2 regions of the Alkalinema sp. FACHB-956 genome follow, and region 1 is predicted to be linked to the other one. Evidence: riboswitches for the same ligand, from Rfam matches in the RefSeq annotation. Region 1 holds a riboswitch; the other holds the start of a gene.
The links. Region 1 has a riboswitch for cobalamin ahead of H6G21_RS20065 (HupE/UreJ family protein). Riboswitches for the same ligand answer to the same signal wherever they lie in the genome.
Positions count from the first base shown of each region.

Region 2: linked by a shared signal. The riboswitch ahead of cobG (precorrin-3B synthase) and the one ahead of H6G21_RS20065 (HupE/UreJ family protein) in region 1 are both predicted to bind cobalamin.

Region 1 covers NZ_JACJRC010000024.1:52,845-60,235, forward strand. Annotated here, with positions in the region: gene H6G21_RS20055 (CHAT domain-containing protein) at 1-196, opposite strand, end outside; gene H6G21_RS20060 (filamentous hemagglutinin N-terminal domain-containing protein) at 252-3,371, opposite strand; cobalamin riboswitch at 3,811-3,955, shown strand; gene H6G21_RS20065 (HupE/UreJ family protein) at 3,982-4,668, shown strand; gene H6G21_RS20070 (NF038122 family metalloprotease) at 5,859-7,391, shown strand, end outside.
Region 2 covers NZ_JACJRC010000012.1:8,340-15,730, forward strand. Annotated here, with positions in the region: gene H6G21_RS14080 (Uma2 family endonuclease) at 1-502, opposite strand, end outside; gene H6G21_RS14085 (precorrin-2 C(20)-methyltransferase) at 590-1,303, opposite strand; gene H6G21_RS14090 (precorrin-8X methylmutase) at 1,354-2,004, opposite strand; gene cobG (precorrin-3B synthase) at 2,084-3,742, opposite strand; cobalamin riboswitch at 3,805-4,022, opposite strand; gene cbiE (precorrin-6y C5,15-methyltransferase (decarboxylating) subunit CbiE) at 4,049-5,293, shown strand; gene H6G21_RS14105 (cobalt-precorrin-6A reductase) at 5,290-6,057, opposite strand; gene H6G21_RS14110 (TIGR02588 family protein) at 6,169-6,702, opposite strand; gene H6G21_RS14115 (TIGR02587 family membrane protein) at 6,801-7,391, opposite strand, start outside.

The DNA.
Region 1 (7,391 bases):
CGCGTCGATAATACCCTTGTCTTTGTAGGGTGTTGACCTGGGCGATCGTGGTTTGTAGGGTGGAGGCATGGGGGGGAGCAGGTACAGTCTGTAAAGACTGGGTGGGGAATGGCGCATTCACGGCAGCACTGGCCTGGAAAGAACTGGCCAGTAAGATCATTCCAACCACACCGCAGGGGATTAATCTAAAATGCATCGTTTTCTGCCGCTTTACTACCAAATAAAAAGGGGGAATTCCTGCCAGTGCAAGCTTAAGAAGACGGTACCCGTGCGGCTTCAGTGGGTCTGCCGCAATGGACAGGGGGAACACCCATGACTTGGCGACTGGCCAGTAGGGAGAGACTGCCATCGGGATTCCACTGCCATCGATCGGCTTCGATCGGGTGACTATCCAAAGCGCCATTGCCCGTCCAGTTAGGAGTGAAATCGCGATCGCCACTCGGTGACAGATTGTGACTGGGGGGAATGTTGAGTACTTCCTGGGGACTCGGCGGTAATCCACCGCGACCGGTGACCACAAAGCGATTGGCCTGTCGCAGTTGAGAGCACACGGGATCAATTTGATGGGAAAGATCTAGAAGATCCGCAGGGAGTTCGTTCACGCTTTTGCTGGGATCAATCTCAGGACTGTTAATCGTGACAATACCATCAATCCCAAATTCAGAACTGGCTGTAATGTCGCTGAAGGGGATCGGGCGGGGTTGAAAACTTAATCCATACAAGCCTCGGGTCGTAATTTGGATATTGCCACCCCGTTCTCGCAGGGCTCTTGCGGTAATGTCGCTATTTTCATCCGGTAAGGCAATGATGAAACCAGCCTCTACTTTAATGTTGCCACCGTTGCCCTTATCGAAGGCGCGAGCCGTAATTTGGCTCCCCTGGCGCATCACCAACAGGTCTTGAACGTTCAGATCGATCGTAGCGCCAGTGCCTTGGGCGGTCACAGCAATCAGAGTCCCGTTCGAGAGGGTAAAGTTGTTGGCTGCGATCGCCAATTTCCCTCCATTGCCTGCGGTGGTACTAGAGAGCAATAGACTATCCTGAACCTTAAGATGATCAGCCGTAACATCCAGTTGGCCACTATTTCCCGATGCCCAACTGCTGACGGAGATCAGTGCATCTTGGCTAATGTCAATTTGGGGGGATTTAAGGGATAGATTGCCCCCTGCGCCTTGGGCATAGGAGCTAGCGAACAAGCCCGTTTGCTGTTCTGAGAGTTGAAAGATTTGTTGGGCAGTAATTCGCAGATCTCCCTCCGGTCGTTGCACAAGAATGGCAGCGCCTTGAGGTGGGTTCGGAGGGTTCACTGTTGGTGGAATAAACACCAAATTTCCTTTGGTCACTCCGTCTAGTAAGAGTTGGAGGGTTGGTGCGATTTGCCCTGTCCCTTCAAAGACAGCCTGTTCTGAGGCATCAATGGAGATATCGCCTGCTTGGCCTCGACCGAAGGTGGTTGTGCGAATACGCCCCCCTGACTGGGCCGTAAAGATACGGCTACTGATGATGATGTCTCCGCCCCGTTGTCCGGTAGTACTCGCATCTAATTTGGCAAAGTCAGTTACGCGAAAGTGATCCGTCGTAATCGCGATCGTGCCTCCCTGGGCCGCTGCGGACGTGGTATTCGTAAAAAATCCGCCGCCGGACCCTGAGACCACAACCATCTCTCGACTGTTAACACTAATGTTGCCCGATCGATCTTGACCTGAAGTAGAAGCAGCGACTACCGCACTATCGGTCACCCAAAGCTGACGACTATTGAGATTGATATTTCCCCCTCTCCCTCCCACAGAGCGAGCCGTTACCGTTGTGGGACTCGTGCGATCGGGCGACATTCCATTTAAAACAATTCTATCGGTTGCATTGATAGTCAGGTTGCCACCTTCCAATTGGTTCGTACTGCTGGTACTCAACCGGGCCCCTTGGAGTAGCGTCAACTGCCCAGTGTTAATTTCTAGCTCACCCGCTTTCCCGCCTCCCAAGCCGGTTGTGGAAATACTGGTCGTGACCCCCGGTACATCTGATAGCGGAAATTGAATGAGATCACTGCCTACCACATCCACTCGATCGCGCGCATGAATGGTTAACTTGCCACTGCTCCCTGAATTGAGAGTCGTTGTTGAAACAAAACTATTTGTCTGTAAAGTCAAGCGATCGGTATTAATGGTCAGAGAACTACTATCACTGGGGCTATGAATCGCAGTCAGACTTGAAATCAGTCCCTGATCTAATGTGATGTCTGACGCATTAATAGTTAAGCTACTTGGTAATCCTACTCCTGCTGTAATGTTAGTAATGTAAGCTCCATTTAACAAAGTTAAATTTTCTGTATTTAGGATAATTCGTCCTGTTGTTCCAGAATTGAGCGAAATTGTAGCAATAATATTATTGGCCTTAGTAATATCTAAGGTTCCTGTGGCAAGTGCCTGCAAGGTCTGAGCGTGATTCCCAGTTCCCAGAATTTCAATGGTATCCCTGGCGTTAATGGTCAGATCACCCCCGGCAACAGCTCCTAAATTCAAGGAGAGAATTCGAGCATTGTTGGCCATCTGGAACGATTGTCCCTGAATCTGAATGGCTCCCGAAGGATTTCCAGAAGTATTAATTGTGGCTCCGTCTAAGAGCTGGATTTTTCCTAAGGTGGAAACATTGGGATAACTCAGCGCTAAGCCCCTTAAATTAGGGGTGATTGTAACTTGTCCAGCAGCCTGAACACTTCCCAATTCGACCCGTCCACTGGGCGCGAACAAGTTCCCTCCCCGTACCAGCACATCTCCGCCCACTAAGGCTAGCGTTTGTCCCGGTGCAACGGCTAAGGCAGGAGATTGCTGCACAATGGTGCCAGGAGCGGAGCCAAATTGTAGTCCCAGGGGCAGATTAATGGCTAGTAAGGGGGGAGCTTGAGGATTCGTAGCACTAAATTCCCCTCCATCACTAAACTGATACCCCTTTGCGGTGGTGGCTACAAACGCCCCCCCGATCGCCAACCGAGCATTCTGTCCAAAGGTAATGCCGTTGGGATTGAGGAAAAAAAGATTGGCATTGCCATTGGCTGTGAGAACGCCATCAATTTGGGAGGGAAGTTGGCCCGTCACCCGTGTAATGATATTTTGAGTCAGGGTTGGATCAACTTGGAAATTAGCAACCTGTCCCCTCGGCACTGAGAAGCGCTCAAAACTGTGGAAAAGGTTGCCTCCCCGCTGAGTTCCGCCTGTAATTTGGAAAGTCGTTGCCTGTTGCTGAACTTGGGTGGTGGTGGGTAGCGTATTATCTGGCACGATCGGAACGGTTTGCGCGATCGCACGGGGACTGCTGACAACACTGAGCAGTCCTAGGATGGCCAAAAGCCCAAAGTGGCTCGATTGGAACTGCATGGCTAAGTCGCTCCATCAACGAGAGAAGGCATCCTCCCCCCGTCTTGACCTGTGATTGTGGAAGGCAGAGACCTGCTGAAGCGATTGGGCACAGATCTAACCAGTAGCCATCCAACCAGTAGCCACAGACTTGTCAAAATGGGCACTGGATACCCATTCCACCAAGAAACTATTGTCAGGTTCATAGATTGAGAAGAAGGGGCAATAGGCAAGCAAATAAGAACCCAGGGAAGCACACAATTGTCTGTTCCCGTAGTTTCGCTTGAAACCGGATATTTTGGGGCAAAATCCCTTTAATTTTTGATGAATTTTTCAGAAATAATCCAATACACTGCCTATAGAGATTACATGCTATGGCCTTGCTCAACAGTCCGGGGATCACCGACCCAACGGCCTCATTAAGATCCCCCCCAAATCCAAAGAATTCTGCCTGGAAGCATGATATTGTGCTTCAGTCGGTTCTGTCGGAGAACAGCCGCCAGAGGTAACGGGGAAAGCTTGGTGCAAGTCCAGCGCTGTCCCGCAACTGTAATGAGACGTTTCGTCTCTGAGCCAGGATGCCCACCGATGTTTATTCCTATTTTCAAGATCTGCGAGGTACAGAAAGAGAATGACCCAGTTGAAAGTTTCTAGAAATCGATCCTTGCTCCCATCGTTTACGGTTCTCAGTCTCTTGACCGGGGCCTTACTGTTGAAAGCGACTCCATCCCTAGCGCACCATGCGATGGGAGGGAACTTACCGACAACTTGGTTCCAAGGGTTGATGTCGGGCCTTGCCCATCCTATTATTGGCCCTGATCATTTTGCTTTTATCGTCGCGGTAGGACTTCTGGCCGCAATTAAGCGGCAAGGTCTGTGGTTGCCTGTTGCCTTTGTCGTGGCCGCGATGCTGGGAACGGGGCTGCACCTGACTCAATTCAATTTACCTGGGGTGGAACTCTTTGTTTCTGGCTCGATCGTCCTTTTTGGGGCGTTGCTAGTCATGAAAAAGTCCCCGAATACAGGGCTTGTGGCTGTTCTGACTGCGATCGCAGGATTGTTCCACGGCTATGCCTACGGAGAAGCCATTTTTGGAGCAGAAACCACTCCATTCTTTGCCTATTTAGCTGGCTTCACGATGATTCAGCTCGTGATCTCAATTGCAACCTTTTGGATCAGCCATGTAATGATTCTGGGCCGAAACCCTGAAGGGGGGGCTGTCCAATTCCATTCAGCTGGCTTTGTGATCTTAGGAATGGGGCTTGCATTTCTAATTTCACAAGTGATGAGTCTTCTCTTCCCATTCGCTGCGGCTTAGTCGTGCATTAGACAACGAAGTGATACTTTTGGGCTCCTAGTTCAGACCAGATTGATCGTCTGTGCTGAATTAGGAGTCTTTTATTTATTATTTTGTATTGAAAATTAATTGAAATCATCTTAACGAAGTAATGGTTCTTTCGATATTCAAGAAAACTACTTCAAGATTCATAGTTAAAATTTACAAAATTATAATTTCTCCGACTTAATTCATCGTTGTAAATTGAGGTCGATCGACTGTTTCATATCAGCAGCATTTCTAATTTTATTTTCTTCATTGATCAAAATTTCAAGCAAGAGAATTTGATTGTCTCTAGAGAATTTTATTATCGCAGTCTACGGATGTCAGGCAACTATTCAGGCTTCACTGTCTGCATCTGCCTCGTCGGCCTCGTCGGCTCAATTGAGTCAGTTCTACTCAGCGAGATTAATTCCGTAAAATCAACGCTTTCGCCACGGATTTCTTTATTTTAGGATCGTTTTATATCGATCGCTTCAGACCATACGCTTCAGATCATCGTCAGTTAGATCAACGGGGTTCAGCAAGACCGTAAAAACACTGATTACGATTAGCACTATTAAACTATAAACCTAATATATTTAGCTTCTGGATAAAAAATGTTAAAACAAGTTGTTGGCACTTGATAAATCTGGTCTCTCAAAGTAAGTCGGGAAAAAGAGCAAATATTTCCTGTAGAACCTAGAAAATCAGAACAATATCAATCGAGAAGAGCGGCTTAAGCGTGATTGGCACTCTCTGGTATGCAAGTTAAAAAATGCTCGATATCCTGTCTGAAAAGGTTGCTTCATCAAAGATTTACGAATTTTGCTTAATTATTAGCCAACTTTTCATAATTGACTTGTGTAATATTTCTCTTGGTAAATCGCTGAAACTGGCTTCAAACTAGGTTTTTAAGATGAATATTGATCGATGGCGAAGTTCCTGTTTTTGAGTGGTGTGGCATGCTTATATTATTTAAGCGTTTAATAGAATTAGATTTAGATTAGGTGTACCACTCGCGCGATCGAAGAACTTAATTTTTTGAGGTTATTTGAGATGCTTCTACTGATGGCCTCTACTCATGTGGTCTCGACCCATTTTTGAATAACCCTATTGACGTGGATCCAATCCGTTGATGGGGCGTGTATCTATCTTTCATGTCCTGCTGAAATTTGCACTGAAAATACCCCATGCAACTAAACTTTACCTTTGACCCGGGCACATCCCTGCAGCAAATGATTGGTATAGAAACTGCTGGCAGGATTTGGTCACAGTATTTAACTGATAACGTCAGTGTCAATATCCATGTCGGTGTTTCCAGTAGTTTGCCGGCCTCTGTGATTGGGGGTGCATTACCTGCAATCAGTGCCAAAACCTCCTACTCTAGTGTTCGCAATGCGATGGCAGTCGATCGGCGATCCGCCGATGACTATACTGCTTTTTTCAACCTTTCCTCAGGGAGCAATCAAACAGCGAATTTTGACTGGATGACCACGGACTGGGTGCCAGTGTCCCAACAGCTCAGTACCCAACGCGGTATCAGTACCCTGAATTTGACCAATGCGAATGCCAAAGCTCTAGGGTTATCCACTAACGGGGCTGCCTTGGATGGCTATATTCTCTTGAGGGCAAGTGCGCCATGGAGCTATGACTTTACCCGGAGTACAACGCCCTCAAGCAGTCAGGTCGATTTCCTGAGCACCGCTCTGCACGAAATTGGTCACATCTTGGGATTCGTGAGTGGAGTAGATGATCCCATCTGGACGACAAATGCCCATAACGCCTACAAAGCAGGGCAGTTGCACACTACCTACAACAACATTATTGCTAATCGCACCCAAAACGCTACGCCTCTTGACCTATTCCGGTTTAATTACAGCAAGAGTAGCTTCTTCCCCGATTTGTCCTACGGACAGATTGGAGGCCGCAAGGGATTTTCGATCGATGATGGTCTGACCTTTATTCAAGAGCTATCCAGTGGAGACAATGTCAGTTTGTCTGGAGATGGTCAGCAGGCCAGCCATTGGACTCGTGGGACGAATGCCATCATGGCTCCAACAATTTCGCTGGGGCAACGGATGAATATTAGCAACATCGATTTGCGCGCCATGGATGTGATGGGTTGGGATCTCGCTACAGCTGGCATTAACACCACCATCAACCTCTCAAGCTTGCAAACCCAAGCTAGGCAATCACTGGCTGCTCGGCTGGGGCAAACCGTGACATGGTTAGATGCCAATCAGTCAACCGCTGCTCAGCAGCTCAGTCAGAATCGCTCCCAAGATATCGTTCAAATGATTGCTAGAAGCGTAATCTACAGATGGGGCGGTGATGGAGATGGTTGGTGGCAAACCGTTGTTGGGCTATTGAGCAACTTGGGTTTATTCTCAACGTTAGACAACCAGACGAATCTATCTACAACCTCAGTTTTGGATCCTAATTCAACTACCGGCCTCTCTGGTAGTTCTATAGTTCCATCGTATTTCGCTCCTAATGTAACTGTGGATTTTGGTCAACGAAATTTGACCACGGTATCAGCACCCAGTGAGACTAATCTTGCTGTGACATCCACTGTAACAATCATCCCTACCATTCAAGTTAATCTTCTTTCGGTAAATAATCTGAGTAATTACTACGAGAGCCAAGTGAACTCGTTGATTGAACCACAAGCCAATCAATTTCTGCGAGCTGTTCAAGCAAACGTTCCAGGGGCGATTGAGCAA
Region 2 (7,391 bases), on a different contig from region 1:
CCAAAATGAACCAATCGATTTTCTGGTCAAATACCTGCCAGACAATATACTCCTGGATGCCATTACGGCGATAGGCGCGTTTCTTATCTCCTAAGTCAATGCTGACACTGCTAGCAGCAATTTCAGCAACCAGTTCCGGTGCGCCTTCCAAGTAGCCGTCATCCCCTAACACTGAGCGTCCACCACTGGCTTGACTAATGCGCAAAACACCATCCGGTTGCGGTTCATTATCAATGTCTAACCGTACCGTTGGCTCAATTCCCATTTCCACCTGAGGGGTGGCAGCTTGATATACCCCTAACCAAGTAATTAAACGTCCGTGGGGTTCAGCATGGGGTCTAAAGCGCAATGGAGATGCCATGTAAACCACGCCTTCAATCAATTCAGCTTTTTTAACTTCTGGCATGGCGTTGTAACGACGTTCAAATTCGAGGCGTGTTAGGCGATCGCCATTTTCCAGAGGGGGCAATTGAGAGGGGATGAAGGCAGGAGTAGAAGTCATGACGGGGGTGGGAGAGTAGGGGAGTGGGGAGTGGGGGGTGGGAGAGTAGGGAGTGGGAAATAGGTGGGTAATCTATTATTAGCAGGTTTATTGGGGTTGGGTTTTGCTGGGAATCAGAATGAGCGACCAGTAGGGAACTTCGGTGGGGTCAATCTCGGTTATCGCGACGATGCGCTGGTTGGGTTGGGTGGCGCGTTCGATATAGAGGGCCCGATCGAGTAATCCAAGGTCATCGAGAATGGCGCGGACTTTGGCAAAATGTCTGCCCAATTTAATAATGACTGCTGCATCAGCGACGGCCAAGCGATCGTGCAACGTCTCTGCATCCAACGTTGCGGGCATAATGCTCAAGACATCATTGCGGAACGTAATGGGCACCCCCAGCATGGCGGCACTGGCCATCGTGGATGAAATACCGGGCACAACTTCGGTGGGAAATCGCTGCGCCAACCGCTGAAAGAGATACATAAACGTGCCGTATAACATCGGTTCTCCTTCGCAGAGCACCGCGACATCTCGCCCAGCACTCAAATGTTCAGCAATTTTCTCCGCGGCAATGTCGTAATAGGGTTGCGACGATCGCTCCACACTAAAGGGCAAGGGCATGGGAATTTCAATCTGGTCGGGACGAATGAAATCTGTCACGATCGCCCGTGCCAACACTTTGCCATTCTCCAAGGTAGGATAGGCAATCACAGGAACGGAGGTCAAAATTCGGTGAGCTTTCAGCGTCAGCAGTTCGGGGTCGCCGGGGCCGATGCCTAAACCGTAGAGTTTGCCGAGGGCGGGGGCTGTGGACATAGAGTCACCCGTTTCAATGGTCGATACTTCGTTACCCAGATGAGTTGTCGTCATAGCTCGTTCTCCTTTGCTAAGGCATTGATAGCGGCAGCGGCGATCGCACTTCCCCCCCGCCGACCGTGTAACGTGATGAAGGGGACACCTCGACTATTGGCAGCGAGTTCTGCTTTTGATTCAGCAGCCCCCACAAATCCAACCGGAAACCCCAGAATGACCGCAGGTTTGGGAAATCCTTCATCTAACAGTTCCAATAGATAAAACAATGCCGTTGGAGCATTGCCAATGGCAACAACAGCATTTTCCAGAGGCGATCGCCCAGCATTGCCACCAGCCGATCGCCACAGTTCAATTGCAGCTGCCGATCGTGTATTGTTGATACGGTTGGCAATCTCGACCACTTTCGGATCATTGAGGGTACAAATCACCTCATTATTAGCGGGTAATCGCTTGCGGGTAACGCCATTGGCAACCATTTGTGAGTCGCAGAAAATGGGCGCACCTGCCGCTAGCGCCTCACGTCCGGCTTTGACTGCATCCGGTGAAGCAGCGAGATCTGACACAATATCCGTCATGCCACAGGAATGGATCAGCCGCACAGCAACATGCGCTAGGTCATCGGATAATTGATCCAAATCAGCTTCTGCACGAATGATAGAAAACGATTTGCGATAGATGTCATCACCGTTACGAATATAGTCCATAGAGAAAGGCAGTAAGGGATTAGAGTCAGTAGCCAAACGAGGCAATCGAGAAATTTGAGTGTTTTATTACTTCATCACTTTAGTGTTTTATTTCTTGATGATTAGCGTTCCTATCCTCACGGCTAAAATTGTCAATTAGACTTGTCCTTGAAAATTTACTAACAAATTCTCCAAATGATTCATGGGGGGTTGCTCGGTGTTGTTTATAGAGCTTCATTAGTTGTTCGATCGTTGATGGCAGTTCCGATGCAGTCACATCACAGAGATGATATTGAGTCGCTTTTTGCTCCAAGGGATCCTGGGCAGAACCTCCTCCATGACTGTTTACACCGTTGATATAGAGCTGATATCCTTCAACGATCTCGGCCCCTGGCTGATTGCCATCATCCTGGGTTGGAAGCCCTGTTCCCATCAGTAGAATGTCAGCCGGACTGGGCTGGGCGCAGGACTTTGGACACCCTGTCAGATGAATATTGACGGGAGACTCTAGCACCAGGTTCTGATTGAGGTGGTTGGCCAAGGCGATCGCGTGGGCTTGAGTCTGCGTTTCGGCAGCAGCACAGCCGGGTTTTCCAGCACAGGCCACGATCGCGGTAGCCACTTGGTTTTCTGAAATCACTAAGCCCAACGCCGAGAGCGCTCGCACGACCTCCGCCACCTGTGCATCAGGAATGTCCGGCAACACCATCGTTTGCCAAGGCGTCAATCGCAACTGGCAACTCCCAAAGGTTTCGGACAGATCCACCACGCCGCGCAATTGCGTTGCCGTGAGTTGCCCTAACCGTAGAGGAATGCCGATGTAAGACAACCCGGATTGTCGTTGGGGATGTATCCCTAAATGCGCATAGGGCTGAGTTGGAGACAGGGATGGCGCAGCGATCGCGGGCTGGAGGGGATGCGGAAGATAGTGATTCACCTGCTGGAGATAGCGCTCCACACCCCAGTCTTGCAACAGATGTTTCATGCGGGGCTTTTTCGGCAAACGAGGAGACTGCTGGACATACTCCAGATACACTTTTGCCAACGCAGCGACAACTGCAACACAGTCATCCGGTGCAACCAAAACCTGAGTCTCCCAAAGTTGCTTATCTCCCCCCAGTGACAACCGGAAGCAGATAGGCTTAGCTTGGGTATCGGGAATCGCTAGACATTCCCCATGTCCCACACTCCACGCCCCAAGGCCCTCTTTGCCATCTCCTACAACCGCCGAAAGCTGAATCTCATTGTAACGATGCTCCCAAGGAATGCTCGATCGGGTGCCAATGCCAACGGTACCGCCCCCGTCAATGCCAATGCTGAACTTAGCAGATAAGTCAGCCAGTTCTGAATGACTTTGAATAGCCTCATCCAATGCTCGCACCAATGGACGAGTATCGATCAATTCCTGGACATCAATTCCCGCTGTGGGGCTAGTCATCACATTCCGGAGATGGTCGATGCGGGGATTGTGAGCGGCTAGACCCAGCGTCTGTAGCGTCTCAAGGGCTTCAACCGTCGGGGAGGTTTGCACAGAACGAATTTGCACATTGGCTCGATTGGTCACCTGGATCCCGTGGCTGCCCCATTGTTCTGCCAACGTTTGTTCTGCCAGCGTTTGTTCTGCCAGCGTTGCGATCGCGCGTCCTTGCTGATGATTCAATAACCCACCCGGTGTACGAATACGAATTAAAAATCCATCTTGGGCAGAGGTGCCATAGAATAACCCTGGACAAACATTCGGTTCAATCAGCCAAGCCATAGTATCCTCCTGCTCTGTGCAACGCAGAGACTCAACAGGTTAGCGTTCCTTCAGAAGCAGATCCTGGGGAACAAGCTTGAGGCTGGCATTCTGACTCGATTAATCTTGAACGTGTAATTTTGAATTTTAGATTGAGTGGCTTGAAATCCAATCTAAAATCTAAAATCGCCAATCTAGAATCATATTACAGTTGCGGCACAGTACCGGAATCTCACCGGACTTCCCCAGCATCAAGCTAAGGTAGCCTATCACATAGGCAGCCCAAAACTGAAATTCTCCAATCTTTCTTAAAGCGAGGCAAAGCGGGTGCAAAAGTGGCTATCAGTGGTGGGAATGGGCGAGGAGGGGTTGGAGGGAATAAGTCCGGTGGGACGATCGCTCCTAGCCCAAGCCACCACGATCGTCGGTGGAGAACGTCACCTGACCATGGTGCCCCCAGACGATCGGCAAGAACAGCTCCTTTGGACTTCCCCGATCGCTGATTCCGTGCAGCAGATCATGCAGCGGCGCGGACAGGCGGTTTGTGTGCTGGCCAGCGGCGATCCCCTGTGCTACGGCATTGGGGTCACGCTCCTCCGCCAGATTCCCATTGCAGAAATGACGATCGTCCCCGCTCCGTCGGCCTTTAGCCTTGCCTGTGCCCGTCTGGGCTGGTCGCTCACGGACATCGAAACCCTAAGTTTGTGTGGACGCGATCCGGCGCTCTTAAATGCCGTCCTGTATCCCGGTGCCCGCATCCTTATCCTGAGCGCAGACAAAACCACTCCAACCACCGTCGCCCAACAGTTGACCCACCAGGGCTACGGCAATAGTCAAATCACCGTCCTAGAACGCATGGGCAGCCCCAATGAACGCATCACCACCCACACCGCCACCAGCTGGCAACCCCTCGATCTCGCCGACCTCAACACGATCGCCCTAACCCTAGCCCCCACTCCCCTTACTCCCCCTACTTCCCTTACTCCCCCTACTTCCCCACTCCCCCTCTCACCCCATACCCCCGGCCTCCCCGACAGCGCCTACCAGCACGACGGACAGCTGACCAAACGAGAAGTGCGCGCCGTAACCCTAGCAACCCTAGCGCCCTTGCCCGGACAACTGCTGTGGGATGTGGGGGCAGGCTGCGGATCGATCGCCATTGAATGGCTGCGCAGCGATCGGCGGTGTCGGGCGATCGCCATTGAGCACCATCCCACGCGCCTGCAATACATTGCCCACAATGCCAATGCTTTGGGCGTACCCCAGCTCAAAATCGTTGCCGGACAGGCTCCAGCAGCCCTCCACGACTTACCAGAACCGGATGCGATCTTCATCGGGGGGGGATTAACGGCACCGGATTTGTTGGAAACCTGCTGGCAGGCGCTGCGCCCCGGCGGTCGCTTAGTGGCCAATGGGGTGACGGTGGAGGGGGAACAATTGATGTTCCAGTGGCAGAGCAAGTTGGGCGGCAGTTTGACCCGCATTGCCATTCAGCGGGCAGAACCCGTGGGGAAATTCCTGGGCTGGAAGGCCATGGCCCCGATTACGCAGTGGATGGTCGTGAAGGATTAAATTTTTTCGCAGGGCATGAGCCTCTGTTGGAGCCATGCAAAAGCATCTTCTACCGTTGCAACGATGTCTCCAGGCGGTGCGATCGGGCGTTGGATCATTACCACTGGAATGGCTAACTCGCGTGCGGCGATAATTTTGGCATAGGTGGCAGCCCCCCCACTGTTTTTGCTCACGATCGCGCCAATCCCATAGCGTTGTAGTAGCGATCGCTCCTCCGCCAGCGAAAACGGGCCTCGTTCCAAAAGCACTTGACCCGGTGGCACTGCGGCATCCGATCGCGGCGGATCAATCATCCGCATCAGAAACCAGAGATCGCACAAGTGGGCAAAGGCCGCTAGTTCCTGCCGACCGATCGTCAAAAAGATACGCTGGGCAATCTCTGGCAATACCCTTGCGGCGGATTCATGACTGTCTACTTCAATCCAGCAATCCCCCGCTGTACGCTCCCAGGCCGGACGCAGCAGCAGCAAACGAGGGATACCGACCCTGGCAGCAGCAGCAGCAGCATTGAGGGATATGCGATCGGCAAACGGATGGGTCGCATCCATCAGTAAATCAACCTGCTGTTCTCGTAAATACGCCACTAGTCCTGCCACGCCCCCAAATCCGCCAATGCGGGTATTTTCAGAGGGCACCACCGGCTGACGGGTGCGCCCCGCCAAGGATGTAATCACCTCCACCCCTGGAATTTCCGCTGCCTTGACCGCCAATGCAGTGGCATCCCCTGTTCCACCCAAAATGAGTAAGCGCTTCGTCTCAGTCATATCAACCCATCCTCTCTCAACGGAACCCTCGGAACGGGTATTCTATTTTGACAGGATTTCACCGCGATCGATGGATGAATTGCTCAATCGATAAATTGCTCAATCGATGCATTAGGGGATTTGATAACTCGTGATGCGCACGGAAAACTCCTCTTTCTGAGGCTTCTGCGGGAGAACAAAAACCCCTTCTTCCACCTCTCTTCTCGACAGAAAGTCAATCTGTTGAGTTCCGATTTCTTCCACCGTACCCTTGCGCTTGAGTTCTCCAATCATTTGGAGTTGAGTAATCGTTTGATCCCCTGCATTGGTCACTTCAAAGGGAACGTGGAATTGTCCGTCCCGCATTTCAGTTTTATCCAGGTGAACCGAGACGATCGGGTTCGGGGGCTTTTGGGAATTGGGCTTGAGCCAGAGAAACCCAACGGCACCGACTAACGCACCGATAATGGTTAATGAAATTCCAAAACTCAACCATTCGATCGGTGATTTTTGGGTTTGAACCGATTGATCGTCATTGGTTCGATCGCCATTGCTGGGATGACTATTTCGATCATCTGGTTGCGCACTTTTTAGCACTTCTACAAGCTCATCTAATTGGTTAGCCTTAGCGTCTACCGTATGATTTAATTCCGATGGCGAATGCATATTAGGGTCTAACTTCTATGATTTAACTTCTACGGTTTAACTTCTGGAATTTGATCTCTATGACTTGATCTCTGTGATTTAATCTCTGTGATTTAATCTCATAGTGCAAGTCGCCCCGCAGCTCCACCGATCGTTGCCGGTAGCCCTAGGACGATCGTGTAACTAACCCATAAAGTGGGCGGGTCTCCCCATTGAAGGAGTTGGAAAAACCAAAGCATTGCGCAGGCCACCCCTAGGGAAACCAAGTAGGACATTACCGTTTCACTCAAGGGCGTTTGGAAGAGGCCCCGTTGTTTGCGTCGTTTTTGTTGGTCGGAAAAGTTAGCCTCAAAAACAATGCCATAGGAAATCAATAAAGACGCCATGATGGTCAAAATAAGCCAAGGCCCAGAAGTATTGGCAGCCAAGGTTTTGACCTCATCGGTGGGTGCAATACTAAAGGCAACAATCAACGCCCCCATCATCGTGGCAAGAATATCGTTGAAAGTCTCCTGCCACAGCGTAGACACATGAGCCCTAGAAGAGCGATCGCCTTGGGATTGGGAGGTCGATCGTGACTCGTTTTCATCACTATCTTTATTGGTCAGAAACTGATTCGCGAGGCTAACCCCAATGGAAAAAGGCACACTCTCGAAAATTACTTTTCCAAAAATTTCATGGAGTTGCGTTTCTAACGTCACTTCTCGCAA